Regions from separate parts of the Streptomyces sp. NPDC050856 genome, predicted to be linked through region 2. Evidence: riboswitches for the same ligand, from Rfam matches in the RefSeq annotation. Region 2 holds a riboswitch; each other region holds the start of a gene.

Region 1 (10,125 bases), on a different contig from region 2:
CGCCTCGGCGACGGCGTCGTCCGTGGCGCACGGGGACCCGGCCGAGCCGGCCCACGCGCACCCGCACACCGCGGATACCGCGGGCGGCGCGGGCACCGGCGAGGCCGCACGCGACGGTCGCCGGCACGCCGAACACGCCGGGCACGGTGGCGGGGCGACCGGCGGACACGCCGAGCACGCCGACGCCACCTGCGCGGCCGGCGGCACGAGCGGCGCGCCCGCCCTGCCCGGACTCGCCGCGACCGGAGTGGTCGCCCGCCAGGCGGCGGACGCGCCCGCGTCCGTGCCGGTCGACGGAACCGGCGGGCGCGCCCCGCCCTCACTGAGCGCACTGCAACTCCTGCGGATATAGAGCGGGCCCGGCGCCCCGGCCACCCGGCCGGTGACGCCGTCGGACGCCATGCCCCCACGCAGTACACCGGACAGGAGTCGCACCACCATGACCGCACACCGTTCACTCGCCCGCCGTACCGCCGCGGTGGCCGCCACCGCCGCCGCCGCCCTCGTCCTCGTCGCCTGCGGCGGCGGGGACGGCGACCGGGCCGGCCACGGCGAACACGACAGGGCCGCCCGCACGCCCTCGCCCACCGCCACGGCCTCCGCCCGGCAGGGCGGGCACAACGCGGCCGACGTCTCCTTCGCGAAGGGGATGATCCCGCACCACCGGCAGGCGATCGAGATGGCCGGGCTGGCGCCGGACCGGGCTCAGTCCCCCGAGGTCAAGAAGCTCGCCGCGGAGATCGAGAAGGCTCAGGGGCCGGAGATCAAGACCCTGTCGGGCTGGCTCACCGGGTGGGGCGAGGACGTCCCCGAGGAGGGCGCCGGCACCGCGCACACCGGGCACAGCCCCATGCCCGGGATGTCGGGGATGATGACGCCACAGCAGATGGCCGAGCTGAGGAAGTCCTCCGGCCGGGCCTTCGACACCGCGTTCCTGGAGATGATGGTCGAGCACCATGAGGGCGCGGTGGCGATGGCCAGGACGGTACAGGCCCAGGGGGCGTACCGGCCCGCCAAGGACATGGCCGGGGAGATCGTCCGCACGCAGAGCGCCGAGATCGCCCGTATGAGGAAGCTGCTCGGCGGGAACTGACACCACCGGCCGCGACCGCGGCCCCGGCGGGGCGAGGGGAGCGGCGGCCCGCCGGCCGCCGCTCCCTCCGCCCGCCGGTACGGCGAGGACCGGTCAGTAGGGACCGTTCACATTGTCGATGGAGCCGTACCGGTCCGCGGCGTAGTTGCACGCGGCGGTGATGTTGGCGACCGGGTCGAAGCTGTCGGTCGACGTACCGGGCACGTGGTAGGCGCGGAAGGTCGGATCGATGACCTGGAGCAGGCCCTTGGAGGGCGTACCGGCGGCGGCGTTGGAGTCCCAGTTGTTGATGGCCAGCGGGTTGCCCGAGGACTCACGCATGATGTTGCGGTGGATGCCCTCGTAGCTGCCGGGGATCCCCTCGCGGGCCATGATGGCCAGTGACTCGCGGATCCAGCCGTCGAGGTTGTCGGCGTACGTCGCGGGCCGGGCCGCGACGGGCGTGCTCCGCTGGGCGGAACGGTCGGCCCGTTCGGGCGCCGCGGTCTTCGTGGCCGTGGCCGTGACCGTCGCGGGCTTCGCGTTCGTCTTCGCGGCGATCGTCAGCTTGAGGCCGGGACGGATCAGCGACGGGTCCGCGCCGACGGCAGCGCGGTTGTCCTGGTACAGCTTCTTCCAGCCACCGCTCACCCCGTGCTCTTCGGCGATCGTGGACAGGGAGTCGCCGGCGACCACGGAGTAGGTCGTGGCCGCCGCCTTCGGCGCGGTGACCGGGGAGGCGGTCGCCGCGCTGGCCGTGGCCGCGCCGATCATCGGCAGGGCGAGCGCGGCGCCACCCGTTCCGGCGGCGACGAGACCACGGGTGAGCGCATTGGACTTGGACCGACGGTGCTTTCCTCGTGCGGACATGCCGAATTCCTCTCCGTCGCCTGCGAGGTGAGCTGTCGGGTTCGGGCTGGAGATGCCCGGTCGCATGCGTGCGACTTCACCCCGAGTCGTTCCGGAATTCCGGAACGGCGGCTTACCTGGGTCCCCCGCTCCTGCCGTACGTGAATGAGTGGGTGGTGGGGTTTCCGGGCGGCGGCAGGATTCGGCGGTCCACCCGGACTGACGGTGACCGTAGGCGAGAACGTCCGGACCGGACAAGCCCCGAATTCGACCGCGCGATTCGCCGGGCGGACCGGAGCGGGACGAATTGCGTGATCCAAATCGAGCCGGAAAAGCCGATTTCCGTTGCACCGCAACGAAAACGGGGCCCTGCCCGCTCCGGCGCCCGGAGAACCGTCGAGTGACCCATCTCACGGACAACGTCGGGAACCGCCCGCCGGACAGCGGGAGCTGAAATATCGGCAAGTGGGTCAACGGGTTCTTATTCCGGCTTCTCGGGTCATAACGGTAAATCGCCCATATGTGTATTTGCCCTCATGGTGGCGCGGTCCCGCTCCGCTCGAACCGGGTACGCCGCCCGTCCCGGAAGCCCCTTGACCCGATGGGCCCAACAGCACGTGCCGGGGGCGGTTCGCGCCCCTACGGTCGTACTCAGCCTGCCGGCCGTCATGGCGGCGGGTCCGTCGAACCGAGGAGAACTGATGCTCCGTCATTCCCAGCGGCCCACCCGAGGGCCCGTCAGGCTGCTGCTCACCGCGACCCTTTGCGCCCAGGCGGCAGCCGCCCTGCTGGTCGCCGCACCGGACGGTGCCCGGGCCGCCGTTCCGCAGCTCGCCGTACGGGTCGACTGGGACGCCATCGCCGAGTGCGAGTCCAGCGGCGACTGGCACGCCAACACCGGCAACGGTCACTACGGCGGTCTGCAGTTCACCCAGTCCAGCTGGATCGCCGCGGGGGGCCGCAAGTACGCGCCGCGCGCCGACCTGGCGACGAAGGGCGAGCAGATCGCGACGGCCCGGAAGCTCGCCCGAATGCAGGGCATGGGCGCCTGGGCGTGCGCCCGGCGCTGAGCGGCCGGGCGCCGGCCGTCGTGCCCCCTCCCAGCGGAGGGCTCAGCCGTCCCGCCGACGGCCCTCTGCCGCCCCCTGTGCCCCGTGTGTCCCGCCCGCCCCGTCCGCGTCGGCTGCTCCGTCCGTGCTGTCCCGCTCCTGGCGCGCGGCGCTCAGCACGGCGAGCACCTCGTCGTCGCGGACCTGGGTGAAGTCCTCGTACCACTGGCCCACCGCTTCGAAGTGCCGGGGCCGGTGCAGGCACAGGAGATCGTCCGCCTCGGCGTCCAGCGCCGTGGCCGCCTGGTCCGAGCACACCGGTGCCGCCAGCAGTACCAGGGACGGCTCCATGGCGCGTACGGCGCGCAGCGCGGCGCGTGCCGTGACCCCGGTGGCCAGGCCGTCGTCGACGAGGACCACCGACCGGCCGCGCAGCTCCGGCGCGGGGCGCCCGCCCCGGTACAGCGCCTCCCGCCGGCGCAGCTCGGCACGCTCGCGCGCCACCTGGGCGGCCAGCCGGTCGGGTGCCAGGCCGAGCAGGGTGAGTGCCCGCTCGTCGTAGAGCGGCGGATCCTCGCCGGCCAGGGCGCCGATGCCCAGCTCGCGGTTGAACGGCGCGCCGATCTTGCGTACGACCAGGACGTCCAGCGGCGCGTGCAGGGTCCTGGCGATCTCGTCGGCCACGGGTACGCCGCCGCGCGGCAGGGCGAGGACGACCGGACTCTCCAGCTGCCCGCTCCGCTGCCGGTCGGCCAGCCGGGCGGCCAGTCGGCGCCCGGCCTCTCTGCGGTCACGGAAGAGCATGGTGGCTGCCGCCTCACTTCCCGGGTCGAACCAGGCGAAATATCCATTTGGTCGGGCATTCTACGCATTCCCTTCTCGCCCCGCCGGCCGTCCATGAACCGGCCGCCCGCAGCGCGTCCGCACCCGCTGCCCGCCCCCGAACGACCTTCCCCCCCGGCGCCGTGCCCGGCCCGCTCGCGGCCCCCTGCCCGGCCGTCGATGAACGCTGCCCCCGCCTCCCGCGTATCAACCGGCATGCCGCACCCGGCCGTTGTCACACAGGAGGTACCGAGTTGAGTCACAGGCGCATACCCAAGCGCAAGGCGGTGCTCGCCGGAGCGGGCGCGGTGGCCGTCGCCGCCGCGGCCGTTCTGCTGCCGCAGGCCAACGCCTCGCAGTCCGGCGAGAACGACGCCCCGGCGCGGGCCGAGAAGCTCGATCCGGCCGCGGCCGGACGGCTGGTCTCCCGGATGGCCGACCAGCTCGGTGAGGACTACGCCGGCGCCTACTACGACCGCGACAAGCGGCAGCTCGTCGTCAACGTCACCGGCGACGACAGCGACGCGGCCGCGCGGGTCAGGGAGGCCGGGGCCGTGCCCCGTGGTGTCAAGAACAGCATGAGCAGGCTGACGTCCGCCACCGCCACACTGAGGACCCGGGCCACCATCCCGGGTACCGCGTGGGCGGTCGACCCCAGGACGAACCAGATCCTCGTCACCGCGGACCGCACCGTCACCGGCGGCAAGTGGAACAAGCTGGAATCGGCCGTGCGGGCACTGGGCGAGGGCACCGCCCGCATCCAGAAGTCCGCCGGGGAGTTCAAGCCCTTCGCCGAGGGCGGCGACGCCATCTTCGCCGGCGGCTCCCGCTGCTCCCTCGGCTTCAACGTCACCACCCGGGACGGCCGGCCCGGCTTCCTCACCGCGGGCCACTGCGGGGTCGCCGCCGACAAGTGGTCCGACTCGGCGGGCGGCGCACCGATCGGCACCGTCGAGGCGGCCACCTTCCCCGGGGACGGCGATCTGGCGCTCGTCACGTACGACGACCCCGCCACCCAGGCGCCGAGCACCGTCGACATCGGCGACGGCCGGCAGGTCCGTATCAACCGGGCGGCCGAGGCGGCGGTCGGTCAGGAGGTGTTCCGCATGGGCAGCACGACCGGGCTCAACAGCGGCTCCGTCACCGGCCTGAACGCCACCGTGAACTACCCGGAGGGCACCGTCGGCGGACTCATCCAGACCGATGTGTGCGCGGAGCCGGGCGACAGCGGCGGTTCGCTGTTCACCCGTGACGGCAGCGCCGTCGGCCTGACCTCGGGCGGCAGCGGCGACTGCGCCTCCGGCGGTGAGACGTTCTTCCAGCCGGTCACCACCGCCCTCGCGGCCGTCGGCGCAACGCTCTGACCCCCGGCGGCCCGGTCCGCGAGGGCGCGCAACCGGGTGCCTGCCCGGCGGGGGCGCCGCCCCGGTGCCCCGCCAGGCAGGAGTCCGGGTGGGCAGCACCCGCCGACGGCCCCGCTGACGCCGCGCCACGAGAGCCGGCGGAGCAGGGCGGTCGAGTCCTGCCGCGGCCGAGTGCCTCCGCGGGAACGCGGGTCCCCGGGCCGGCCGCGGTGGGACGACGGGACGACGGGACGCACGCTGGTGGACTGCCGGTGCGCCAACTCCTCGGCGATCGTTCCCACCATGACGGGATCGCGGGGGCGGGCCCGTACGGTGAGACCGGTCAGCGGCCGGCCATGGTGACGCCGTGATCGAACCGGCCCGGCCGTGGATTCCTGGTGCGAGCCGGTGGCGCCGGTGAATTGCCCCGCCTCCACTGCTTAGATCGCCGACCGAAACAGCCCCCGCCGGACTGGTCGGCGGCTTGATACCCGGTTGCGCGGCGAGGCGCGGGAACGCACACCAGTCGTCCGGGTCCATTCCGTGCGGGCGAATGCGCTTTCCGGCCCCAAAACGATGCCATTCCTCACTCGCGCACGTCGGAGTATTGCGGTGTACGGATCGCCGGCCCTTTCCTTCCAGGCTGATCCGGTCATGCGCATGGCCGAATACGCGCCGGGCCCGCCGTTCGGCGGCGCCGGCTCGTCGGGACCGGGACGGGGGACGTCGTCCAGCACCGCCGCGTGGCGGGCGGCCGGTTCCCGAGTCGCCCGGCCCCGGGTCTCCGGCGGCCCCGGCACGGCGCTGAGCGGGGCACCCGGCGCCGGGTTGCCCCGTGTCGCAGTTGGGCCGAACGGGTGAGGGGCGCGAGGATGGCCCCATGAGTAGGTACGAGAGGTACGACGTCACCGACGAACAGTGGGAGGGCTTGGCCCAGGTCGTCCCGCTGCGGGGGCGCAACGAGTGGCCGTCCAGGGTCGATCACCACACGATCCCGCAGGACTACGAGGCCGCCGAGCAGCGCCGTATGGTCGTGCTGCGGGTGCAGGTCTTCGCGGACGCGCGGGAAGTCGCCGAGTACCTCGTCGCACAGGTGCCGGTACTGCTGGACCTCACCGCGGCCGACACCGAGGTGGCCAAGCGCATCCTGGACTTCAGCAGCGGGGTGGTCTTCGGGCTCGGCAGCGGTATGCACCGGGTCGACCGCAATGTCTTCCTGCTGGCGCCGGTCGGTACGGAGGTCGAGGGGGCAGCGGCGTCGGCCGTCCCCCATTCGTAGGAAGGCCGTTCGGGCGTAACGGTTCACCGGCCGGTGGCCCCCTTACGGTCCGGCCATGGAAGCATCCCTCCCCGCCGCGCGCCCCGTCGCGCCTCCCGCCGCGCGCCCCGTCCGGCCGGTCCTGACCGAACTGCGCCTGTCCGCCTTCAAGTCGCATCGCGGTGCCGTCTTCCCGCTCGCCCCGGTGACCCTCTTCACCGGGGCGAGCGGCAGCGGCAAGTCGAGCGCGTTACAGGGGTACGAGGCCCTGGCGCTGCTCGCCGCCGGCGCCCCGCTCGTGCACGCGTTCCCGGACGCGGCCGGGTGCGTGCCGGACCGGGCGCGGGCCGACGCACAGGGCCGGCGCGGGTTCCGGATCGGCTGCACCGTCGACGGTCCGGCCGGACCGCTGCGCCTCGACCTCGCCGTCCAGGCCGAACCGGAACTCCGCGTCGCCGGGGAGCGGCTGACGGACGGGGACGGCCGGACCCTGCTGGCCACCGCGCTGCGCGACCCGGGCCGCCGTACCGTCCAGGCCGAGTGGCACACGGCCGGTGCCGTTCCGGTGACCCGCGCCCCACTGCCCGACGACCGGCTCGGTACGGCCCTGCTGCCACTGCGCGTGGCCGGCAAGACGGCCGGTCAGCGGCGCGTGCTGGCCGCCGCCGAACAGGTGGTGGTGGCGCTGCGGTCGGTCTTCGCCTGCGACCCGCAGCCGCACCGGATGCGCTCGCCCGTGGCCATCGGCGACGGACGGCTGCGGCGCGGCTGTGACAACCTCGCCGAGGTACTGCACCACACGCGCGCCGACTGCCGGCGCCGCCATGCCCGGCTGACCGCCGCCGCCGACGCGGGCTGCGCCGGTCCGGTGAGGGGCGTACGCGTCGAGGAACTCGCGGACGGGACGGTGCGGGCGGTGCTCCACCGCGACGACGGTCACCCGGCCGGGCACGGGGACACCCCGCTGGGCCGGCTCGGCGAAGGCGAACTGCGCTACCTCGCGCTCGCCCTGGTGCTGCTCACCGGGCCCCGGGTGCTGGCCGTGGACCGGGCGGCCGAGGTGCCCGACGCCATGCAGACGCTCACCGTGCTCGCCGACGGCTTCGACCGCGGCCTGGACCGGCGGCAGGCGCGCGAACTGACCCAGCTCGCCGCACGGGTCTGCTCCGAGGGGCACATCCGGCTGGTCGGAGCCGTCGGCGAGGCGGGTGCGAGGGCCGGACGCGAGCGGGACGGGGTGCGGGTGGTAGACCTGAGCGCGTGACAGAACTGGATGTGCGGGAGTTGCAGCGCAGGCTGGCGGAGTTCGCGGCGTCCCGGGAGTGGCAGCCGTACCACACGCCGAAGAACCTGGCCGCGGCGCTGAGCGTGGAGGCGGCCGAACTGCTGGAGATCTTCCAGTGGTTGACGCCGGAGGAGGCCGCCCGGGTCATGGAGCAGCCGGAGACGGCACACCGGGTGGCTGACGAGGTCGCGGACGTCCTCGCCTACCTGCTGCAGTTCTGCGGCGCCTTGGGCGTGGACCCGCTGGCCGCGCTGTCCGCCAAGATCGACCGCAACGAACTCCGCTTCCCGATCGGGCGGCCACCGGGCCGCACAGCCCGCGCCGACCACCCCGATCGTCACTCTCCGGAGTGATCGACTTGGCCGCACTGAGATTCCTGTCCACAGATTTCCGAATTCCCCTAGCTTTTGGGTCGGTTCACCTTCACTCTGGGTAGTGAATGAGTGGGCAGACAGTCATACGAACGGGGGCAGCTCATATGGACGCGGAGCGGCTCGTGGTGGCAGGCCGGCGCGCGCTGGCGGAGAGCCGGACGGCGCTGGACATCGTGGCGGAGGCATGGCAGGCCGTGTCCCTCGCCCAGGCGATCGGGAACCACCTGGCGCTCTGCGGGCCGCGGGAGCTCAGGAGCGAGGCGCGCGGCCTGAGCGAGATCGGTGGTCGCGGCGGTGCGGCAGGGCTCGACCATCCAGCCCTGCGCACCGGCGGGATGCGGGCCGCTCAGCTCTCCGGGATCGCCGACATGCGCGGCACGCTGGTGGCGCTCGGAGTGCTGCTGGGCGAAATGGGCATCGCCCTCGTCGGGGTGGCCTGCGACACCGACGAGGAGGGGCTGTACTGGCAGTGCATCGAGGCGATCGACGCGGCCGACGAGTCGAGCGACCGGATCCACGTCATGCTCCGCAGGCTCGCGGTGCGGGAGCGGACCCGACCGCCCGACGGCGACGGCGGCACCCGGCGGAGACGGGTGGACACCCGGGCGACCGGACCGGCGGACCACGCCCATGACCGGACGGGCAGGGGAAATCCGGCGGACTCGGCGGCGGCGTCGTCATGACCCCGGCCGCCGTCCTGGCGTCCCTCGTTCACCGGCGCCGGCCGGGTGGCGGGCGTTCGTCGCGGCGAGCGGGTGAGCGCCCCGCGCGGAGGATGACACCGGCGCGCACACGGCGGTGCAGGATGGGGGCATGGATCTTCGAATCTTCACCGAGCCCCAGCAAGGGGCGAGCTACGAGACCCTGCTCACCGTCGCCAAGGCCACCGAGGACCTGGGCTTCGACGCCTTCTTCCGCTCCGACCACTACCTGCGGATGGGTTCCGCCGACGGCCTGCCCGGTCCGACCGACGCATGGATCACCCTGGCCGGCCTCGCCCGGGAGACCAAGCGGATCCGGCTGGGCACCCTGATGACCGCCGGCACGTTCCGGCTCCCCGGCGTCCTCGCCATCCAGGTGGCGCAGGTCGACCAGATGTCCGGTGGCCGGGTCGAACTCGGTCTGGGCGCTGGCTGGTTCGAGGAGGAGCACAAGGCGTACGGCATTCCGTTCCCCAAGGAGAAGTTCGCCCGCCTCGAGGAGCAGCTGGCGATCGTCACGGGCCTGTGGGGCACGGACGTCGGCGAGACCTTCTCCTACGACGGCACGCACTACCAGCTCACCGACTCACCGGCGCTGCCCAAGCCGGCCCAGCGCAAGCTGCCGGTGCTGATCGGCGGCCACGGTGCCACCCGCACGCCGCGCCTGGCCGCGCGCTACGCCGACGAGTTCAACATCCCCTTCGCCTCACTGGAGGACACCGAGCGGCAGTTCGACCGGGTCCGGGCCGCCGCCGAGCGGGCCGGGCGGGGGGCGGACGACCTGGTGTACTCCAACGCGCTGGTCGTCTGCGTGGGCAAGGACGACGCCGAGGTGGCGCGCCGGGCGGCGGCCATTGGACGGGAGGTGGAGGAGCTGAAGGCCAACGGGCTCGCGGGCTCCCCGGCGGAAGTGGTGGACAAGATCGGCCGGTACGGTGCCCTGGGAGCCTCCCGGATCTACCTCCAGGTCCTCGACCTCGACGACCTGGACCACCTGGAGCTGATCTCCTCGCAGGTCCAGTCGCAGCTGGCCTGAGCCGGGCGCCCCGGCCGCCCGGGGGCCGCCCGGGGCGCCCGTCGCCGTCGGGCGCCCCGCCCATGGACGGGCCCGTGCCCGGTGCGTGAGCCGGCCGGTTGCCACCGGCCCGCCGTGGCGCCGGTCCGCCGTCGTGCCGGTCGGCCGCCTTGGCCCACGTGGTGGTGGCGGCCCGTCCGGCGGGGCCCGGGCCGACCGGGGGAGGGGCGGGCGGAAAACCCCTGGTGGGCGCCGCCCGCGGACGGTGATACTCGGACGTGTGTTCCTGACGATCAGTACGACCGGCTCTCCGGGGCGTCCCGCGACCGACCTCGGCTTCCTGCTGCACAAGCACCC
Region 2 (10,125 bases):
TCGACGACGTCGATGTCGAGGATCCTCTCCTCGAAGTCGTCGGGCTGCGCGGTCTTCGTGCTGCGGCGGGCCATCGCGGCTGCGGCTCCTTCACCAACAAGTCTGTACTGACGCGGACCATTGTGGACCGTCCCACTGACAACGCCGACCGCGACCCGGAAGAGGGAAGGAACGAGGATCCGGGAACTTCGCCAGGTGCGACTCCGCTTGCATACAGTGGCAGGACTTTCCACGACTGGACTTTTCCACATGCGATCGAAGGGACGTACATGCCCATGGGTCACACGGCCACAGCCCAGGCCGGCTCCGGCGGCCTGACAGCGACCGAGCACCGCCTGGCCAACGGCCTGCGCGTGGTGCTCTCGGAGGACCACCTGACCCCGGTCGCCGCGGTCTGCCTCTGGTACGACGTCGGCTCGCGCCACGAGATCAAGGGCCGCACCGGCCTCGCCCACCTCTTCGAGCACCTGATGTTCCAGGGCTCGAAGCAGGTCCACGGCAACGGCCACTTCGAGCTGGTGCAGGGCGCGGGCGGCTCGCTCAACGGCACCACCAGTTTCGAGCGCACCAACTACTTCGAGACCATGCCCGCCCACCAGCTGGAACTGGCCCTGTGGCTGGAAGCCGACCGGATGGGCTCGCTCCTCGCCGCGCTCGACGAGGAGTCCATGGAGAACCAGCGGGACGTCGTCAAGAACGAGCGCCGCCAGCGGTACGACAACGTTCCCTACGGCACGGCCTTCGAGCGGCTGACCGCCCTGGCCTACCCGGAGGGCCACCCCTACCACCACACCCCGATCGGCTCCATGGCCGACCTGGACGCCGCCACCCTCGAGGACGCGCGGAACTTCTTCCGCACGTACTACGCGCCGAACAACGCCGTCCTGTCGGTCGTCGGGGACATCGACCCCGAGCAGACGCTCGCCTGGATCGAGAAGTACTTCGGCTCCATCCCTTCCCACGAGGGCAAGCAACCGCCGCGGGACGGCTCGCTCCCCGACGTCATCGGCGAGGAGCTGCGCCACGTCGTCGAGGAGGAGGTCCCCGCCCGCGCCCTGATGGCGGCCTACCGGCTGCCGCACGACGGCACGCGCGAGTGCGACGCCGCCGACCTGGCCCTGACCGTACTCGGCGGCGGTGAGTCCTCCCGGCTGCACAACCGCCTGGTGCGCCGCGACCGCACGGCCGTCGCCGCCGGCTTCGGCCTGCTGCGGCTGGCCGGGGCACCCTCCATGGGCTGGCTGGACGTGAAGACCTCCGGCGGGGTGGAGGTGCCGGACATCGAGGCCGCCGTGGACGAGGAGCTCGCCCGGTTCGCCGCCGAGGGCCCCACGCCCGAGGAGATGGAGCGCGCCCAGGCCCAGCTCGAACGCGAGTGGCTGGACCGGCTCGGCACGGTCGCCGGCCGCGCCGACGAACTGTGCCGGTACGCCGTGCTGTTCGGCGACCCGCAGCTCGCGCTGACCGCCGTCGAGCGGGTGCTGGACGTCACCGCCGAGGAGGTGCGGGCGGTCGCCGAGGCCCGGCTGCGCCCCGACAACAGGGCGGTGCTGGTCTACGAACCCGTCAACGCCGACCGGAACGAGCAGGAAGAGGGGGCGGACCAGTGACCGACGCCGCTGTGTCCCTGACGAGCATGGAATTCCACCCGCAGCCCCGGCCCGGCACCGCCACGCCGTGGGCGTTCCCCGCGCCCGACCGCGGCACCCTGGACAACGGCCTGACGGTGCTGCGCTGCCACCGCCCCGGCCAGCAGGTGGTGGCCGTCGAGCTCTTCCTCGCCGCCCCGCTGGACGCCGAGCCCGAGGGCCTCGACGGCATCGCCACGATCATGGCGCGCGCGCTGTTCGAGGGCACCGACAAGCGCTCGGCGGAGGACTTCGCCGCCGAGCTGGAGCGCTGCGGGGCCACGCTCGACGCGCACGCCGACCACCCCGGTGTCCGGGTCTCGCTGGAGGTGCCGGCCTCCCGGCTGGCGAAGGCCCTCGGCCTGCTCGCCGAGGCCCTGCGCGCGCCGGCCTTCGCCGACAGCGAGGTGGAGCGCCTGGTGCACAACCGGCTGGACGAGATCCCGCACGAGACGGCCAATCCGTCCCGGCGCGCCGCCATGCAGCTCTCCAAGGAGCTGTTCCCGGCCACCGCGCGCATGTCGCGTCCCCGCCAGGGCACCGAGGAGACCGTCGCCCGGATCGACGCCGCGGCCGTACGCGCCTTCTACGACGCGCACGTCCGGCCGGCCACCGCCACCGCCGTGGTCGTGGGCGACCTGACCGGCATCGACCTGGACGCGGTGCTGGCCGACACCCTGGGAGCCTGGACCGGCGACACCGCACAGCCCCGCCCGGTACCGGCGATCACCGCCGACGACACCGGCCGGATCGTCATCGTGGACCGCCCGGGCGCCGTGCAGACACAGCTGCTCATCGGCCGTATCGGCGCCGACCGGCACGACCGGGTCTGGCCGGCCCAGGTCCTCGGCACGTACTGCCTGGGCGGCACGCTCACCTCCCGGCTGGACAAGGTGCTGCGCGAGGAGAAGGGCTACACCTACGGCGTCCGGGCCTTCGGCCAGGTGCTGCGGTCAGGACCCGAGGGCAACGGCGCCGCGATGCTCGCCATCAGCGGCTCGGTGGACACCCCCAACACCGCCCCGGCGCTGGCGGACCTCTGGCAGGTGCTGCGCACCCTGGCGGCCGACGGCCTGACCGACGCGGAGCGCGAGACGGCCGTCCAGAACCTGGTGGGCGTCGCCCCGCTCAAGTACGAGACGGCGGCTTCCGTCGCGGCGACCCTCGCCGACCAGGTGGAGCAGCACCTCCCGGACGACTTCCAGTCGCGGTTGTACGCGCGCCTGGCCGAGACGGGGACCGTGGAGGCGACCGCCGCGGTGGTGAACGCCTTCCCGGTGGACCGGCTCGTCACCGTGCTGGTGGGCGACGCCGCCCAGATCAAGGAGCCGGTCGAGGCCCTCGGCATCGGCGAAGTCACGGTGGTCACCGGCTGATTGAGTGCCGCTCACGGAACCCCGGCGTCCACTTGGACGCCGGGGTTCTGCGGTATGTCCGTTTTCATACGGAGGTTCGGGGTCTGCCGTGTGGCGTGCGCTACAAAAACACGCGTTTGTTTGGCGATTGAAAGATCGGACGCTTAGCGTCTGATGCGCTGTCCGAACGGTACCCGCCGCACCCGCGGCACCGGGCAGCCATCGCCGAGTCCCCGAGGCGCGAGCCTGGGGAGCCGGGGACCCACTCAGTCCCTGGGGTGAATCGGACGCCTTCGCACCCGTGCGGAGGGGCCCGTAGGAGACCTTCCTGCTCCGAACCCGTCAGCTAACCCGGTAGGCGAGAAGGAAGGAAAGGACCAGCCCCTTCATGGCGTTCACCCGTGCCACCGGGAAGCACCGTGCCCCCAGCCGCATGACCCGTACGCGCGCCGGCGCCGCCGGTGTCGCGGCACTGGCCACCACCGGGGTCATCACCACCCTCGCTTCCCCGGCGCTCGCCGCCGACGCGGACGTCCGCTCCCTCGAGGACACCGGCCTCAACCAGGCCGTCATCACCGACACGCTGGCCGACCAGGTCGACGAGCAGGCCGAGGCCCAGCAGCGCGAGGCCGAGGAGGCCGAGGCGAAGGCGAGGGCCGAGGCGGAGGCCAAGCGCATGGCCGAGGCCCGCGCCGAGGCTGCCCGCGAGGCCCGGGAGCGCGCCGCCCGGGACGCCGAGCGCAAGCGGCTCAACTCCTTCCAGTCCCCGATCAGCGGCTCGTACGTCACCACCGGCTACCGGTCCGGCGGCTCGCTGTGGTCCTCCGGCAGCCACTCCGGCGTCGACTTCCGGGCCGCCTCGGGCACCCCGGTCGTCTCCGTGGGCTCCGGCACCGTCGTCGAGGCCGGCTGGGGCGGCGCGTACGGCAACAACGTCGTGATCCGGATGCAGGACGGCACCTACACCCAGTACGGCCACCTGTCCGCCGTCCAGGTCTCGGCCGGCCAGACGGTGACCCCGGGCCAGCAGATCGGCCTGTCCGGCTCGACCGGCAACTCCACCGGCCCGCACCTGCACTTCGAGGCCCGCACCAGCGCCGAGTACGGTTCCGACATGGACCCCGTGGCGTACCTGCGCTCGCACGGCGTCAACGTCTGACCCCGCGCACACCGCTTCGCGAAGGCCCCGGCCCGCCAGGAACCGTCCTGGTGGCCGGGGCCTTCGCCGTACCCGCTCCCGTGCCCCGCCGCTCGCCGCGGCCCCGCACCCGCAGCCAAAGCCCCGCACCCGCACCCGCACCCGCAGCCAAAGCCCCGCATCCGGAACCGCCGGGCTCGCGCCGGACCGGGCCCCCGCGCCGCAGCCGGGAACAGCCGCCTTCCGGCCGGGAGATTTCCCCGAATCCAACATTCCGGGATCGGAAATTCCGGCCCGCTGCAATAGAGTTGCCGAACAGACGTCGAACAACTGGTGCCACACGGATCAAGTCGGAGGTTCGGTATGCGCGTTCCTGCGCACTCGGTGTGCACGGCGATCCGCGACGACATCGTCTCCGGTGTCCTGGAGCGGGGCGGCCGGCTCACCGAGGAGCAGCTGGCGCGCCGCTACGGCGTTTCCCGGGTCCCGGTCCGCGAAGCGCTGCGGACCCTGGAGTCCGAGGGGTTCGTGGTCAGCCGCCGGCACATCGGGGCCTGCGTCGCCGAGCCCACCGAGCAGGAGGCCGCCGACCTGCTGGAGATCCGTACGCTGCTGGAACCGCTCGGCGCAGCCCGGGCGGCCCGGCGCCGTACCGAGGCACACCTCAAGGTGCTGCGCGGCCTGGTCAGGCTGGGTCAGGAGCGGGCCCGCCGGGGGCAGGGCGAGGACCTGCGCTCGCTGGGCGGCTGGTTCCACGAGACGCTCGCCCAGGCGTCCGGCAGCCCGGGGCTGACGGCGCTGCTCACCCAGCTCCGGCACAAGATCGACTGGATGTACGCGGTCGACAGGACCGCCCAGCCGGTCGAGACCTGGGCCGAGCACGGCGCGATCGTCGACGCCGTGGCGCGCGGTGACGCGGAACGGGCCCGGGCGCTCACCGCGCTGCACGCGGAGCGCTCGCTGGGCGCCCACCGGCTGCGCCGCCCCGAGCCGCTCTCCGGCCGGGTGAGGACTTCGCAACATCCCGTCAACACGGCCGGCGCCCGGAATTAACGGCGCGGCCGTATACAGAGGGGGCGCCGGACCGGGTGCTGTTTTCCGCGCCCGGAATTCCCCGGCGAAATGACGTACCCGGGAGAATTCTCCGCGGAAAAACAGCGGAGCCGTACCGCCCGGAATTCCAGGGCGATACGGCTCGGCCGTGATGTCTCCTCGGCCGCGCGGCGGCGCGGGCGACCGGACGGGTCAGACCGTCTCGGGGAGCTCGTCGAGTCCCTCGGAGACCAGCTTCGCCAGGCGGTCCAGGGCGGCGTCCGCTCCCTCCGCGTCCGAAGCGAGTACGACCTCCTCGCCGCCCTGCGCGCCCAGGCCGAGCACCGCGAGCATCGACGCGGCGTTGACCGGGTTGCCGTCGGCCTTGGCGATCGTCACGGGGACGCCGGCGGCCGTGGCGGCACGGACGAAGATGGAGGCGGGGCGGGCGTGCAGGCCCTCGGCCCAGCCGACGTTGACGCGGCGCTCAGCCATGGTGTTGCCCTTCGAGTCCTAGCGGTTGTCTAGACCAGTCTCTCATGTCGTGCCGGGTGGTCTCACCGTACCCTTGCCCCATGCGGACCCCGTCGGATCAGCCGGAGCACGTCTACCCCGACCACTGGGAGGCCGACGTGGTGCTGCGGGACGGCGGCACCGCGCGGATCAGGCCGATCACCACCGACGACGCGGACCGTCTGGTCAGCTTCTACGAGCAGGTCTCGGACGAGTCGAAGTACTACCGGTTCTTCGCGCCGTACCCCCGGCTCTCCGCCAAGGACGTGCGTCGCTTCACCCACCACGACTACGTCGACCGGGTCGGCCTGGCGGCCACCGTCGGCGGCGAGTTCATCGCCACGGTCCGCTACGACCGGATCGACGAACGGGGGCGTCCGGCCGGCGCCCCCGCCGACGAGGCCGAGGTCGCCTTCCTGGTCCAGGACGCCCACCAGGGCCGGGGTGTCGCCTCCGCGCTGCTGGAACACATCGCGGCGGTCGCCCGGGAGCGCGGCATCCGGCGGTTCGCGGCCGAGGTGCTGCCCGCCAACACCAAGATGATCAAGGTGTTCACGGACGCCGGGTACACCCAGAAGCGCAGCTTCGAGGACGGCGCGGTCCGCCTCCAGCTCGACCTGGAGCCCACCGACCGGTCGCTCGCCGTGCAGCGCGCCCGCGAGCAGCGCGCCGAGGCGCGCTCCGTGCAGCGTCTGCTCGCGCCCGGCTCGGTCGCCGTCATCGGCGCCGGCCGCGCCCCCGGCGGCGTCGGCCGCACCGTGCTGCGCAACCTGCTGGGCGCCGGGTTCACCGGACGCACCTACGCGGTCAACCGTGCCCTGCCCGAGGAGGGCGCCTCGCTCGACGGCGTGCCCGCCTTCCGTTCGGTCGGCGACATCGGCGAGCCGGTCGACCTGGCGGTCGTCGCCGTACCGGCCGAGCGCGTCCCCGAGGCCGTCGCCGACTGCGGCGAACACGGCGTCCAGGGGCTGGTCGTGCTCTCCGCCGGCTACGCCGAGCAGGGCGCCGACGGGCGGGAGCGGCAGCGGGAGCTGGTCCGCCAGGCCCGCTCGTACGGCATGCGCATCATCGGCCCGAACGCCTTCGGCGTCATCAACACCGCGGGGGCCGTCCGGCTCAACGCCTCCCTCGCGCCGGGGTCCCCGGCCACCGGGCGGATCGGGCTGTTCACCCAGTCGGGCGCCATCGGCATCGCCCTGCTGTCCGGGCTGCACCGGCGCGGGGCGGGCCTGTCGTCCTTCATCTCGGCCGGCAACCGGGCGGACGTCTCCGGCAACGACATCCTTCAGTACTGGTACGAGGACCCCGACACCGATGTCGTGCTGCTCTACCTCGAATCGATCGGCAACCCGCGCAAGTTCACCCGGCTCGCCCGGCGCACGGCGGCGGTCAAACCGGTCGTCGTGGTCAAGGGCGCCCGGCACAGCGGCAGCGCCCCGCCGGGCCACGCCGTGCCGGTCACCCGCATCCCGCACGCCACGGTCTCCGCCCTGCTCCGGCAGGCCGGCGTGATCCGCGTCGACACGGTCACCGAGCTGGTCGACGCCGGCCTGCTGCTGGCCGGCCAGCCGCTCCCGGCGGGCCCGAGGGTGGCGATCCTCGGCAACTCCGAGTCGCTGGGCCTGCTGACGTACGACGCCTGCCTGACCGAGGGGCTGCGCCCGCTGCCACCGCTGGACCTGACGACCGCCGCGACCCCGGAGGACTTCCGCGTGGCCCTGGCAGGGGCGCTGCGGGACGACGCCTGCGACGCGGTCGTGGTCACCGCCATCCCCTGGGTCGGTGAGAACGGGACGACCGAGTCCGGCGACGGCCAGGTGCTGGCCGACGCCCTGCGCGCCGCCTCGGCCGCCTCCCCGGCGAAACCGGTCCTGGTGGTCCACGTCGAGATGGGCGCGCTGGCCGACGCCCTGGCCGCGGCCACCAGTACGGCCCCGGCGCGGGAGGCGCGCCGGGCCGGGCACGACAGCGAGGCACCGTGGGCACCACCGGTGCCACCGGCACCATCGCTGCCGCCGGCCCCCGGCGCCACGCCCGCGCCCCTTTCCCCGTCGGTCTCCGCCACCGGGGCAGCCCCCACCGCGCCACCCGCCCCCGGCGCCCGGCCGGCCCCAGCGGCCCCTTCCGCCCCGCCTGCCACATCCGCCCTGCCCGCCCGGCCCGCCCCGGAGGCCACCTCCGTCGCCGACCACCACCGCATCCCCGCCTACCCGGCGGCCGAACGGGCCGTCCGGGCGCTGGCCGAGGCGGTGCGGTACGCGCGGTGGCGGCGGCAGGCCGCCGAGCCGGGACGGGTGCCGGAACTGGACGGAATCGACGAGGCCGGGGCCGCCGCGCTGATCGAGCGGCTGCTCGGCGGCGACCCGGGCGATCCTGGCCACCCCGGCGGCCCTGGCCACCCCGGCGGCCCTGGCCAGGCCGGGCAAGGGGGACGGGTGGGCGAGCAGGGGATCACCCTGGCGCCCGGCGAGACCCGCGAGCTGCTCGGGCGGTACGGCATCGACGTACGGCCCACCCTGCCGGCCCCGGACCCGGACACCGCCGTACGGGCCGCCGGGCGGCTCGGCTACCCCGTCGCGCTCAAGACCACCGCCCCGCACCTGCGCCACCGCCCCGACCTCGGGGGCGTCCGCCTCGACCTGGCCACCGAGGAGCAGCTGCGCACCGCGTACGCCGAGCTGACCGCGGCCCTGGGCAGGCCGGTGGAACTCCAGCCGGTCGTGCAGGCCATGGTCCCGCGCGGGGTGGACACCGTCGTCCGCGCCGCCATCGACCCGGCGGCCGGTGCCGTGCTGTCCTTCGGGCTGGTGGGCGCGGCCTCCGAACTGCTCGGGGACACCGCGCACCGGCTCGTCCCGGCCACCGACCGGGACGTCGCCGAACAGATCCGGTCCATCCGGACGGCGCCGCTGCTGTTCGGCTGGCGCGGCTCCGCGCCCGTCGACACCCCGGCCCTCGAAGAGCTCCTGCTGCGCGTGTCGCGGCTGGTCGACGACCACCCCGAGATCGTCACCGTCGTCCTGGAGCCGGTCGTCGTGGCCCCGCGCGGCCTCGCCGTGCTCAGCGCGACCGTCCGCCTCGCCCCGCCGCGGGCCCACGGCGACGTCGGCCCCCGCCGGCTGCCCGACTACTGACCCGGCGCCCGTGCCGGGGCTCTCCGGGATCCGCCCCGCGCAGCGTCCCGCGCAGTCACCGCGCCCCCGTAGGATGGAGTCCATGGCGAAGACCGGTACGACGACCCAGGGGCTGCGCGCGGCGATCGAGCGCAGCGGCTATTACCCGGCCCTCGTGGCCGAGGCGGTGGAGGCCGCCGTCGGCGGCGAGCCGATCGCCTCGTACCTGGTCCATCAGGAGACCACCTTCGACGCCAACGAGGTGCGCCGCCACGTCACCGTCCTGGTCCTGACGGCCAACCGTTTCATCGTCAGCCACACCGACGAGCAGAACGCCGACACCAGCTCCCCGACGCCGTACGCCACGACCTCCACCGAGTCGGTCAAGCTCGGCCGGATCTCCTCGGTGGTGCTCAGCCGCGTGGTCGCCAACCCCGAGTCGTACACGCCGGGCACCCTGCCCCGCGAGGTCGTGCTCACCATCGGCTGGGGCGCGGTGTCCCGGATCGACCTGGAGCCCGCCGCCTGCGGCGACCCCAACTGCGAGGCCGACCACGGCTACACCGGCAACTCCACCGCCGACGACCTGAGCCTGCGGGTGAGCGAGGCGGGCGACGGCCCCGAGACCGTGCGCCAGGCGCTCGCCTTCGCCCAGGCGCTGTCCGAAGCCACCGCGGCCACCCGCTGATGGTCCAGCCCGCGCACACGGCGTCCGCCTGGCCCGAGGAGCCGGTCCCGCTCGCCCTCGACACCGCGCCCGTCCCCGAGTACGGCTCCGGTTCCCTCGCCGACCTGCTGCCCACGCTCGCCGCCGCCCAGGGTGTACCGGGCTGCGAGCACCGCATCGCCGAGCTGGCCCCGGCCGACCGCAACTGCGTGTTCCTGATCGACGGTCTCGGCTGGGAGCAGATCAAGGCCCACCCGGACGAGGCGCCCTACCTCACCTCGCTGCTCGGCTCCTCGCGCGGCGGCACCGGCCGCCCGCTGACCGCCGGCTTCCCCGCCACCACCGCGACCTCGCTCGCCTCGGTCGGTACGGGACTGCCGCCCGGCCGGCACGGCCTGCCGGGCTACACGGTGCGCGACCCCGACGCGGGCGAGCTGATGAACCAGCTCCGCTGGCGGCCGTACACCGACCCGGGCGCCTGGCAGCCGTACCCCACCCTCTTCCAGCTCGCGGACGCGGCCGGGGTGCACACCGCCCAGGTCTCCTCCCCGACCTTCCGCGACACCCCGCTCACCAAGGTGGCTCTCAGCGGAGGAACGTTCCACGGCCGGCTCACCGGCGAGGAGCGCATGGACCTGGCCGCCGAGCAGCTCGCGGCCGGCGACCGGTCGCTGATCTA
Region 3 (10,125 bases), on a different contig from region 2:
CGGCTCGCGAGGGCGGCGGCCGACGTGCCGCTGGGCGGCTACGTACTGGCCTCCATGTCATTGCAGGCCATCTACCGTGGCTTCGCCGACGAGGGCATCGACCTGGCGCAGGCGGCCCTGGAGCGCAACCGCGGCCTGGCCACCGCGCGGACCATGTCGTTCTTCCGGCTGGTGGAGGCCCGGGCGCACGCCAAGGCGGGCGACGCGGTGGCCGCCGGGGCCGCGCTCAAGGCGGCCGAGGGCTGGCTGGAGCGCTCCCGGGACGGCGACCCCGATCCGACGTGGCTGGGGTTCTACTCGTACGACCGGTTCGCCGCCGACGCGGCCGAGTGCTACCGGGACCTGAAGGCGCCGCGCCAGGTGCGCAGGTTCACCGAGCAGGCGCTGTCCCGGCCGACGGAGGAGTACGTGCGCTCGCACGGTTTACGCCTGGTGGTGAGCGCCGTGGCCGAGCTGGAGTCGGGGAACCTGGACGCGGCGTGCGCGGCCGGCACCCGGGCGGTAGAGGTGGCCGGGCGCATATCCTCCGCGCGGACCACCGAGTACGTCCGGGACCTGCTGCACCGCCTGGAGGCCTACGGCGACGAGCCGCGCGTCGTGGAGCTGCGGGAGCGGGCCCGGCCGCTGCTGATGGCTCCGGCGTGACACTCCTCCCACCGGGTTTAGCGGCACTGTCAGTGGGCCAGTGCACTATCTGGGGTGGGAGGTGGCACACGTGTCCGGGTACGACGGCGGGTCCGACGGCTCGAAGAGCTTCGGCCGAGGCGGCGGTTTCGACTGCGACGTGCTGGTGATCGGCGGCGGGATCATCGGTCTGTCGACGGCGTACGCCCTCACCCGCGCCGCTCCGGGCACCCGGGTGACCGTCCTGGAGAAGGAAGCCGGCCCCGCGCGCCACCAGACCGGCCGCAACAGCGGGGTGATCCACAGCGGCATCTACTACCGTCCCGGCTCGTTGAAGGCCCGGTACGCGGTGCGCGGCGCCGCCGAGATGGTGAAGTTCTGCGCCGAGTACGGCCTGCCCCACGAGGTCACCGGGAAGCTGATCGTGGCGACCGCGCGGGAGGAGCTGCCCCGGCTGCACGCGCTGGTCCAGCGCGGCCGGGAGAACGGCATTCCGGTGCGTGAGCTGGGCCCCGCCCAGATCAGCGAGTACGAATCACAGGTGCGCGGCCTGGCGGGCATCCACGTGGGGACGACCGGGGTGTGCGACTACGGGGCGGTGGCGGCGCAGCTCGCCGGGACCGCCGGCGCCTGCGGGGCGGACATCCGGTACGGCGCCGAGGTGACGGCCGTCGACCGGCGCCCCTGGGGCGTGGCGGTCCGCACGGCGGCCGGGGCGGTGGTGCGGGGCCGGGTACTGGTGAACTGCGCGGGGCTGCACTGCGACCGGGTGGCGCGGCTGGCGGGCGACGACCCCGGCGCGCGCATCGTCCCCTTCCGGGGCGAGTACTACGAGCTGACCCGCCCGGAGCTGGTGCGGGGCCTGGTCTACCCGGTGCCGGACCCGGCCTTCCCCTTCCTGGGCGTGCACCTGACCCGGGGCATCGACGGCGGCGTCCACGTCGGGCCCAACGCGGTGCCCGCGCTGGCCCGCGAGGGGTACGGCTGGGGCGTCGTCCACCCCGGGGAGCTGACCGGGACGCTCACCTGGCCCGGCTCCTGGCGGACGGCGCGGCGGCACTGGCGTTACGGCGCCGGTGAGCTGCGCCGGTCGCTGTCCAAGCGGGCCTTCACGGAGGCGGTGCGGCGCCTGCTCCCGGACGTCACGGAGGCGGACCTGCGCCCCGCCCCGGCCGGGGTACGGGCCCAGGCGGTGCTGCGGGACGGCACCCTGGTGGACGACTTCCTGATCCGCCGCGCCCCGCGCACGGTCCACGTCCTGAACGCGCCGTCCCCGGCGGCGACCGCGTCCCTGCCCATCGGCCGCGAGGTGGCCCGGCTGGCGCTGGCGCACCTGGACTAGCCGGGGGCGCGCCGGCCCCCCGGGGAGGCGCCGCCCGGGCGGTACCTGCCGTGTCCGCGCGGCCGGCACCGTCCCGCGCCGTCCGCCGGCCCCGGCCGCCCACCAGTCCGCGCCGGCCGCGTCCGCGTCCGACCGCCCGCGCCGTGCCACGCGCGCGCCGCACCGCCCCGCGTCCGGCCAGCCACCCGCCCGCGTCCGCCCACCCCGGCCGCGTCCGCGTCGGCCGCCCGCGCTGTGCCACGCGTGCCGCACCGCCCTCGCGGGACCGCCCCCGCCCGCACCGGCCGGTGGGCACCGGGGCCGCCGTAGAATCGGGGCATTGTGTCTGAGTCCCGTGAAGCCGCCGTGCACCGCCGCCCCAAGGGTGAGCCCCGTTTCCCCGAGGGGCCCTCGCCCGACCCCGCCGGGTCCCACTTCGAGCGGCGCATCCGCAGCTTCCAGCCGCGCCGCAGCCGTGTCACGCCCGGCCAGGGCGACGCGCTGCGGCGGCTGTGGCCCGTGTGGGGGCTCGACATCGACGGGCAGCGGGTCCTGGACCTGGGCGAGCTGTTCGGCGGGCTGCCGGTGGTGCTGGAGATCGGGTTCGGGATGGGCGAGGCCACCGCGCAGATGGCCGCCGACGACCCCTCGACCGGCGTCCTCGCCGTCGACGTCCACACCCCCGGCCAGGGGAACCTGCTGGCGCTCGCCGAGAAGGCCGGCCTGAGCAACGTACGGGTGGCCAACGGCGACGCGATCATCCTGCTGCGCGAGATGCTGCCGCCCGCGGCCCTCGACGGCGTCCGCGTCTACTTCCCCGACCCCTGGCCCAAGAAGCGGCACCACAAGCGCCGGCTGATCCAGCCCGAGTTCCTGGACCTGGCCGCGACCCGGATGAAGCCGGGGGCGGTACTGCACTGCGCCACGGACTGGGAACCGTACGCCGAGCAGATGCTGGAGGTGCTGACCGCGCACCCCGACTTCGTGAACACCCGGCCCGACGGCGGCTACGCGCCCCGCCCCGCCTTCCGGCCGCTCACCCGGTTCGAGGGCCAGGGGCTGGACAAGGGCCACGTCGTGCACGACCTGCTGTTCGCGCGCCGCGACCCGGACGAGCGCCGCCGGCCGGACATGTGACCGTCCCGTCGCGCCCTGTCAGTGGCCCTCGCTAGGGTCGTCGGGTGTCCGAGTCGTCCCTGCAGCACTCCGCGCCCCCCGGTCCGGCCGTACCGGCGTACGAACGCGAGCCGTCGTTCGACGCCGTGCCGGAGCGGTCCCGATGGCGTTACAAGCCCCGCCGCGCCCTCTGGCGCAGCAAGGCGGTGCGCGCCGCGGTGGTGTTCACGCTGCTCGCGCTGTGCGGTCTGGTGATCCTCGCCATGGTCCGGGAGCAGACCGGTACGCACGGCTTCCTGGTCGGCCTCGGCCTGGCGCTGCTCCCCGTGCCGCTGCTGATGGCGGCTTTCCGCTGGCTCGACCGGGTCGAGCCGGGACCCTGGTGGAACCTGCTGTTCTCGTTCGCCTGGGGAGCCTGCGCCGCCGCGCTCGTGGCGATCGTCGCCAACACCTTCGCCACCCGCTGGATAGCCACGGCCACCGCGGACCCCTCGGCCGCCGACACGCTGGGCGCGACCGTCATAGCCCCGGTCGTGGAGGAGAGCGCGAAGGCCGCCGCCGTACTGCTGGTCTTCCTCTTCCGCAGACGGGACTTCACCGGCATCGTCGACGGCGTCGTCATCGCCGGCTTCACCGCGACCGGCTTCGCCTTCACCGAGAACATCCTGTACCTGGGCAGCGCCTTCCTGGAGGACCAGGAGTTCGGGATGTCGGGCTTCGCGTCCGTCACGGCCGCGACCTTCTTCGTGCGGATCGTGATGTCGCCGTTCGCGCATCCGCTCTTCACCGTGCTGACCGGGATCGGCTTCGGCATCGCCGCCCTCACCGCGCGCCGCGAGCGGTTCCGCCGTGTCGCGCTGCCCGTGCTCGGGCTGATCCTGGCGATGGGCACGCACGCGCTGTGGAACGGCTCGGCGGCGTTCGGTCCCTGGGCGTTCTACGCCGTGTACGCGGCCTTCATGGTGCCCGCCTTCGGGCTGCTGACCTGGCTGGCGGTCTGGAGCCGCCAGCGCGAGCTGCGCACGGTCTCGGGCGAGCTGCCCGCGTACGCCGCGGCCGGCTGGCTCTCCCCCGCCGAGCCGGTCGCCCTGTCCTCGATGCGGGCGCGCGGCATGGCCCGCGACTGGGCGGCCCGCACCCACGGCAAGGCGGCGGCCCGCGCGGTCGGTGAGTACGAGGCGTTCGCGACGTCGCTGGCGTTCCTGCGCCACCGGGCCCGCCGGGGCGCGGTGGGCCCGGACTTCATGGCCCGGGAACAGGAGCTGCTGCACCACCTGTGGCAGCGCAAGGAGGTGGCCGGACCGGCGCTCACCTACGCGGCGCGGGCGACCGGCCGGGTGTGGACGCCGCCCCCGTACCGGGACTACGGCGGGTACAACCCGTACCGGTACGGGTGAGCCGGCAGCCCTGGCGTCGGGGGGTGAACCGCCGGAGCTGCCGGAGTCCCGCGGGCCGGGCTCAGACGGTGACGCCCTTGCCCCGCAGCCACGACAGCGGGTCGATCCCGGCGCCGCCCGGCGTGTGCACCTCCAGGTGCAGGTGCGGCCCGGTCACATTGCCGGTGGCGCCCACCCGGCCGATGGTCTCGCCACTGGCGACCTGCTGCCCCGCGCCGACCGTCATCGAGGAGAGGTGGCAGTACCAGACCTCCGTACCGTCCTGGAGCTCCAGGACGATGCGGTAGCCGTACGAACCGGACCAGCCGGCCGACTTGACGGTGCCGCCGTACACGGCCTTGGCGGGCGTGCCCGTGGGCGCGGCCAGGTCGAGGCCGGTGTGGTAGCCGGAGGACCACATGTTGCCGGCCTGGCCGTAGGTCGAGGTGATCGTGTACGAGGAGGTCGGCAGCGAGTAGCCGCCGGAGGGCCCGGGCTGGGCCTGCTCCTCCGCCTTGGCCTCGGCGGCGGCCGCGGCCTTCGCCTCGCTCTTGGCCTCCGCCTCGGCGGCCGCCTTGGCCCGTGCGGCGGCCAGCGCCTCGTCGGCCTTCTTCTCGGCCTCGGTCTGCTGGGCCCGGGCCTGGGCCGCGGCCTGCTCGGCGGCGGCCCTCTCGGCCGCGGCCTTGGCCTCGGTGGCGGCGGACGCCTGCTGCTGCTCGGCCTGCTGGAGGATGCGGGCGCGCAGGGCCTCTCCGGCGTCCGCCCCGGTCCCGGCGGGCTGCCCCTCGGCGCCGGTGGCGGTGAAGGCGGCGGAGGAGAGCGCGGCGGTACCGGTCCTGGGGGTGTCCGCGGCGTCGGAGCCGTCGGAGTCGTCGGAGATCAGGGAGCCGACGCCCGGCAGGGAGGCGGCGTCCGGCAGGCTGTCGGCGATCGCGCCGGGAAGGTCCGGCAGGGATATGGAGACCGGGGGCTTGTCCTTCGCGGTGGCCATGCCGCCCGCGCCGACCGCCGCGATGACACCGACGCCCAGGACGGTGGAGCTACGGGCCAGGCCGCCGCGCTGCTTGACCACACGGTGACGGCCGCGGACCGGGCGGACCGTTTCCTCGGTCGGGTTCCATTCCTCCCACTCCCCGTTTACCGGGGCGGCGTCCGGGATACCCGAAGTACCGAACGAGGCGGGAGAGGCAGCGTAAGGGGCTTCGGGGGCAGGCCTGTTGGACGCCACGGGGGCGCACTCCTTTCCTTCCTTCTCGCCTACCGGGTTAGCTGACGGGTTCGGAGCAGGAAGGTCTCCTACGGGCCGGTGCTCGGCCCGATTCACCCCAAGGTGTGGTTCCCCGGTTCCCTTGCGGAATTCGGCGCATGCGCACGGTGCCGTCTCTTGCGACGGCTGGGACGACCGCGCTGCGTTATCGAACGTTAATAGAGGTGGGGTCCGGATTCCAAGCCGTTCCTACTGATCATTAACTACTGCGGGCAGGACCTTTCGCCGCAGATGCGGGCATATGCGGGCGAGTTGACCGGCCATCAGGCCGACTTCCCGGACCCCTTCGGCGCAGGTGGAAACCCCGACACCCGCGGGATTTTCTGATCGTGAGTCAACCGTTACGCACCGGACCGCCCGGCGCTCACGCCCTGTGACGGTCCCGGCGGCCCTCCGCAGCCGGGCCCTCGCCGGGACGGCCCTCCGCAGCCGGCCCCTCACCGGGCCGGGCCACCGCCAGCAGCGCCAGGTCGTCGGTGGCGCGGCCACCGGTGTGCGACCGCACCTCGGCCACCAGCGTGTCCAGCAGTTCGTCGGGGTCCGCGAACACCCGGCCGGACAGCCGCCCGACCGGGTCGTAGAAGACACCGTCGGCGTCCCTCGCCTCGGACAGCCCGTCCGTGTACAGCAGCAGCGTCACCCCCGGCGGGTACGGCGCCTGGTACGCCCGGTCCGGCCACGTCCCCAGCTCGGCCATGCCCAGCGGCAGCGCGGACACGGCGGGCGCCAGCACCTCCAGGCTCCCGTCGGGGTGCAGCAGCAACGGCTCCGGGTGGCCCCGGTCGACCACCCGCACCACGGACTGGCCGCGCGGGATCTCGGCCAGTACGGCGGTGGTGAACCCCTCGAAGGCGTCCAGCCCGTCGCGCCGCGTCCCCTCCCGCGCCAGCGCCCGCTCCAGCCGCTGCGCCACACCCTCCAGCGAGCTCTCCTGCTCGGCCGCCTCCCGGAACGCCCCGATGACCACCGCCACCGTCTCCACCGCGCCCAGGCCCTTCCCCCGCACGTCCCCCACCACCAGCCGCACCCCGTGCGGAGTGTCCTGTACGGCGAAGAGGTCCCCGCCGATGAAGGTGTCCGCCTGCGCCGCCTCGTAGCGTGCCGCCACCCGCAGTCCGCCGATCCGGGGGCCCGGGTTGGGCAGTACGGCCCGCTGGGCGGTCTCGGCGATCACCCGCGCGGACGCCAGCCGCTCGCCGCTGCGCCGCACCACCCGGTTCACGAGCAGCGCCAGCGCGGCGACCGTCAGCACGGTGAGCAGCTCGGTCAGGGCCGGCGCGGCGAACAGCGTGCCGTTGTGCAGGTGCAGGACGAACACGGCCAGCAGCGCGAGCAGCCCGGCCAGCGACGTGGTGCGGGCGGCGAAGAACGGTGCCGCGACGAGCGGGGCGGCGGCGAACAGCGGCACGGCGGTGAACCGGGGCGGTGTGAGCAGGTCGTACACCACTCCCCCCGCGATGAGCAGGGCGGGCAGCGCCCGCACGAAGCCGAGGAACCGGCGGGCGCCCGCGCGCCCGGGCCGGCGCCGGCCCGGACCGCCGGCCCCGCCGCCGCGTCGCGCCCGCATCCCCACCACTGCTCTCCTGCCGGGTCCGCCCACGGCTGCGGACGGTACCCCGCCCCGCCCGGGCCGGCCGGAGCCGCGCCGGGTGGCGGCCCGCCACCGGCCGATCGGGTGACACCGGGCCCGCGCGGGCACACGACGAAGGCCCGGTGCGCAATGCACCGGGCCTTCGTCCATCAGTAGCGGGGACAGGATTTGAACCTGCGACCTCTGGGTTATGAGCCCAGCGAGCTACCGAGCTGCTCCACCCCGCGTCGTTGAACACAACCTTACGCCATCCGGAGCAAGATCCCTACCAGTTTCCGGCGCGGCGCCCGCCGGCCGGTCCGGCGGGGGCCCGGAACGGGGAAGCGCCCCGCCCGGAGTGCCGGACGGGGCGCCGCTTTCGGTAGGCCCTGTGGGACTCGAACCCACAACCAACGGATTAAAAGTCCGCTGCTCTGCCAATTGAGCTAAGGGCCCTCGGCGAGTCATCCCCGAGCATAGCCGGACGGCGCCCGGTATCCGATCGGGTATCGGTTATCGGGCGCCGTCGCCGTGACCAGCCTGCGCCGGTCGCCGTGACCCGCCTGTGCCGGTCGCCGTGACCCGCCTGCGCCGGGTGCTCCCCGACCGGCCGTCAGTGGATCGAGCCGTACCGCTGCCAGCCGGTGCCGATGACGACCGTGCCCCTGAACGAGCCCTTGCCGTCACCGCTGTTGCGCATCAGCTTGCCGCTGGTGTCCCGGGAGACGAGGTCGTTCCTGCCGTCCCCGTCGATGTCGCCCGCGCCCACGAAGGCGTTGCGGCCGGCCCCCCAGTCCTTGAAGACCAGCACCCGCGCCTTCAGCGTGCCGGTGCCGGTGCCGTCGTACCGCCACAGCTCGCCGCCCGCGTCCCGCGCCAGCAGGTCGCCGTGCCCGTCGCCGGTCAGGTCGCCGGCACCGACGAGGGTGAGGCCGGTGAACGAACCGGCCAGCCTCACCCCGCCCTTGAGGGCTCCGGCGCCGTTGTCCGCGTACAGGTACAGGGCGCCGGTGGAGCGCTGGCGGGCCAGCAGGTCGGCGCGGCCGTCACCGGTGAGGTCGCCGGGCGTGACCAGGGCGTCGAAGGCGTTGAAGCCGGAACCGATCCGCACCTTGGGCCCGGTCGCGGCCGGGACGCCCTGGCAGCGGCCGCTGTAGCGGTCGAGGTCACCGGCGGTGGTACGGACGACCAGGTCGTTGCAGCGGTCGCCGTCCATGTCCCCGAAGGGCAGCACCTGGTTGACGTCCGACCAGCCGCCGCGCTGCGAGAGGCTCGCGCCCGAGTCCGATGCCGCGGTCATGCCCTCGTGCGCCGAGAGCGTGGCCGCCTGCTTGGTGAACAGCTCCGCGACACCGTTGCCGCCGTAGTCGCGGAAGCCGGTGGCCCCGCCCGACACGGCGATCCTCCCGCCCTGCACCACCCGCGTGCCCTCACCGGCGTCGGCGCTCAGCGTCCAGGTGTGCGGTTCGCCGGACACGATGCGCCCGTCGTCGCCCCTGCCGTCCCAAGAGACGCTGATCCGCGCGCCCGCGCGCTCGGCGGAGGCGATGGTCCGTACGGTGCGGCCCCCCGCGTCCTTGATGGCGACGCCCCAGCGCACCGGCGGCCGGGAGAGCTGCCAGGCACCGTCCCAGGCGGGGTTGTGGTCGGCCCCGGCGCCGATGGCGATCCAGTCCTCCACCTCGGACTCGACCAGACCGACCGGGGAGCGCGGCACGGTCACCGGCCTGATGCGGATCCGCTGCTCGGCGTCCGTGTACGCGACGTGCCCGCCGAACTTGTCGACGGCCCACGGCGCGTCGCCCGGCACGTCCGCGAACGGGGTCGTCGCCGCCGCACCGGTGGCCGTGTGGAAGTCGGTGAGCAGCAGCCTCTCGCCCTCCTCACGGACCAGGAAGCCGTCCCCGAGGCGTGCCCGGCCGGCCGGGACGGGCGTGCTCGTGCGGGTCTTCTGGTCCCACACCCCCGCCTTGGCGCTCGCCCCGGAGCCACAGGTCCAGTGGACCCACCGGCCGACGGCCTGGAGCTCGTTGGGCACGCACCCCGAACCGAGCGCCAGGTCCGGCGAGGTCTTCTTCGACTTGAGGTCGTACCAGGCGACAGTGCCCGCGCTCCGGCCCGGCGTCCACAACGTCGTGCCCCAGACGGTGGCGGCGGACGAGGGCCGGGTGAGGGCGACATGGCCGTTGCGCGGGCTGCCCAGGTCGCCGATGTACTGGGTACCGCCCGGAGCGTCGATCACCGAGTAGCGGCCGGTGGCGTCCACGATCCGGGAGTCGGCCGGTACGTCGATCACCTCCAGGCTCGTGTCGTCGATCGGCACCTGCACCGCGCCGTGGGGCGAGGCGTAGGCGGTGCGGCCGTTGCCCGGCGCGGACAGCTCGGTGGGCACGCCCGAGGCCAGCCGGAACCGCAGCGCGCGCTCGCCCGGGACGGGCGTGCCGGTGACGGCCACGTCGTGGTCGTACAGGGAGACGAATTCGCCGCCGTCCGCGTCACTCACGTAGCTGAGCTTGCCGCCGCCCAGCGCCAGCGCATGAATCCTGGCGGTGACCGGAGCCACCTCGAGGACCGTGGACAGCACCGGCGCGCCGTCCGGACCCGCCGTGACGCGGCGTACCGCCCAGTCCTTCGCGCCGCTGCCGCCGGTGACCAGGACGCTGCCGTCGGGGGCGGTCGCGAAGTGCTCGTCGGAGTAGCGCAGCAGCTCGCGGGGCTCGCCGCCGGTGACCGGCATGGCCTGGAGCCGCCCGCCGGGCGTGTGCTGCTTGGCGTACGGGTCCAGCAGCCGGCTGAAGACGATCCAGTCGCCCACCACCGCGAACCGCGCGAACGTCCGCTCCGGGCCGGC

The links. Region 2 has a riboswitch for cyclic di-AMP ahead of AB0H53_RS20060 (M23 family metallopeptidase). Riboswitches for the same ligand answer to the same signal wherever they lie in the genome.
Positions count from the first base shown of each region.
Region 1: linked by a shared signal. The riboswitch ahead of AB0H53_RS10825 (LysM peptidoglycan-binding domain-containing protein) and the one ahead of AB0H53_RS20060 (M23 family metallopeptidase) in region 2 are both predicted to bind cyclic di-AMP.
Region 3: linked by a shared signal. The riboswitch ahead of AB0H53_RS27005 (M23 family metallopeptidase) and the one ahead of AB0H53_RS20060 (M23 family metallopeptidase) in region 2 are both predicted to bind cyclic di-AMP.

Region 1 covers NZ_JBFAGV010000008.1:180,242-190,366, reverse strand. Annotated here, with positions in the region: gene AB0H53_RS10835 (DUF6153 family protein) at 1-352, shown strand, start outside; gene AB0H53_RS10830 (DUF305 domain-containing protein) at 440-1,093, shown strand; gene AB0H53_RS10825 (LysM peptidoglycan-binding domain-containing protein) at 1,187-1,942, opposite strand; cyclic di-AMP (ydaO/yuaA leader) riboswitch at 1,947-2,103, opposite strand; gene AB0H53_RS10820 (transglycosylase family protein) at 2,623-2,991, shown strand; gene AB0H53_RS10815 (phosphoribosyltransferase family protein) at 3,034-3,774, opposite strand; gene AB0H53_RS10810 (S1 family peptidase) at 4,047-5,156, shown strand; gene AB0H53_RS10805 (cell division protein SepF) at 6,016-6,414, shown strand; gene AB0H53_RS10800 (ATP-binding protein) at 6,470-7,657, shown strand; gene AB0H53_RS10795 (nucleotide pyrophosphohydrolase) at 7,654-8,031, shown strand; gene AB0H53_RS10790 (DUF6099 family protein) at 8,157-8,735, shown strand; gene AB0H53_RS10785 (LLM class F420-dependent oxidoreductase) at 8,866-9,789, shown strand; gene AB0H53_RS10780 (3' terminal RNA ribose 2'-O-methyltransferase Hen1) at 10,049-10,125, shown strand, end outside.
Region 2 covers NZ_JBFAGV010000022.1:53,239-63,363, forward strand. Annotated here, with positions in the region: gene AB0H53_RS20045 (DNA topoisomerase IV subunit A) at 1-74, opposite strand, end outside; gene AB0H53_RS20050 (pitrilysin family protein) at 270-1,610, shown strand; gene AB0H53_RS20055 (pitrilysin family protein) at 1,637-3,004, shown strand; cyclic di-AMP (ydaO/yuaA leader) riboswitch at 3,197-3,358, shown strand; gene AB0H53_RS20060 (M23 family metallopeptidase) at 3,372-4,142, shown strand; gene AB0H53_RS20065 (GntR family transcriptional regulator) at 4,485-5,174, shown strand; gene AB0H53_RS20070 (HPr family phosphocarrier protein) at 5,367-5,648, opposite strand; gene AB0H53_RS20075 (GNAT family N-acetyltransferase) at 5,729-8,800, shown strand; gene AB0H53_RS20080 (DUF5998 family protein) at 8,874-9,467, shown strand; gene AB0H53_RS20085 (nucleotide pyrophosphatase/phosphodiesterase family protein) at 9,467-10,125, shown strand, end outside.
Region 3 covers NZ_JBFAGV010000043.1:12,595-22,719, forward strand. Annotated here, with positions in the region: gene AB0H53_RS26985 (MFS transporter) at 1-645, shown strand, start outside; gene lhgO (L-2-hydroxyglutarate oxidase) at 716-1,966, shown strand; gene trmB (tRNA (guanosine(46)-N7)-methyltransferase TrmB) at 2,288-3,082, shown strand; gene AB0H53_RS27000 (PrsW family intramembrane metalloprotease) at 3,127-4,458, shown strand; gene AB0H53_RS27005 (M23 family metallopeptidase) at 4,520-5,665, opposite strand; cyclic di-AMP (ydaO/yuaA leader) riboswitch at 5,677-5,811, opposite strand; gene AB0H53_RS27010 (PP2C family protein-serine/threonine phosphatase) at 6,069-7,271, opposite strand; tRNA gene AB0H53_RS27015 (tRNA-Met) at 7,449-7,522, opposite strand; tRNA gene AB0H53_RS27020 (tRNA-Lys) at 7,658-7,730, opposite strand; gene AB0H53_RS27025 (FG-GAP-like repeat-containing protein) at 7,888-10,125, opposite strand, start outside.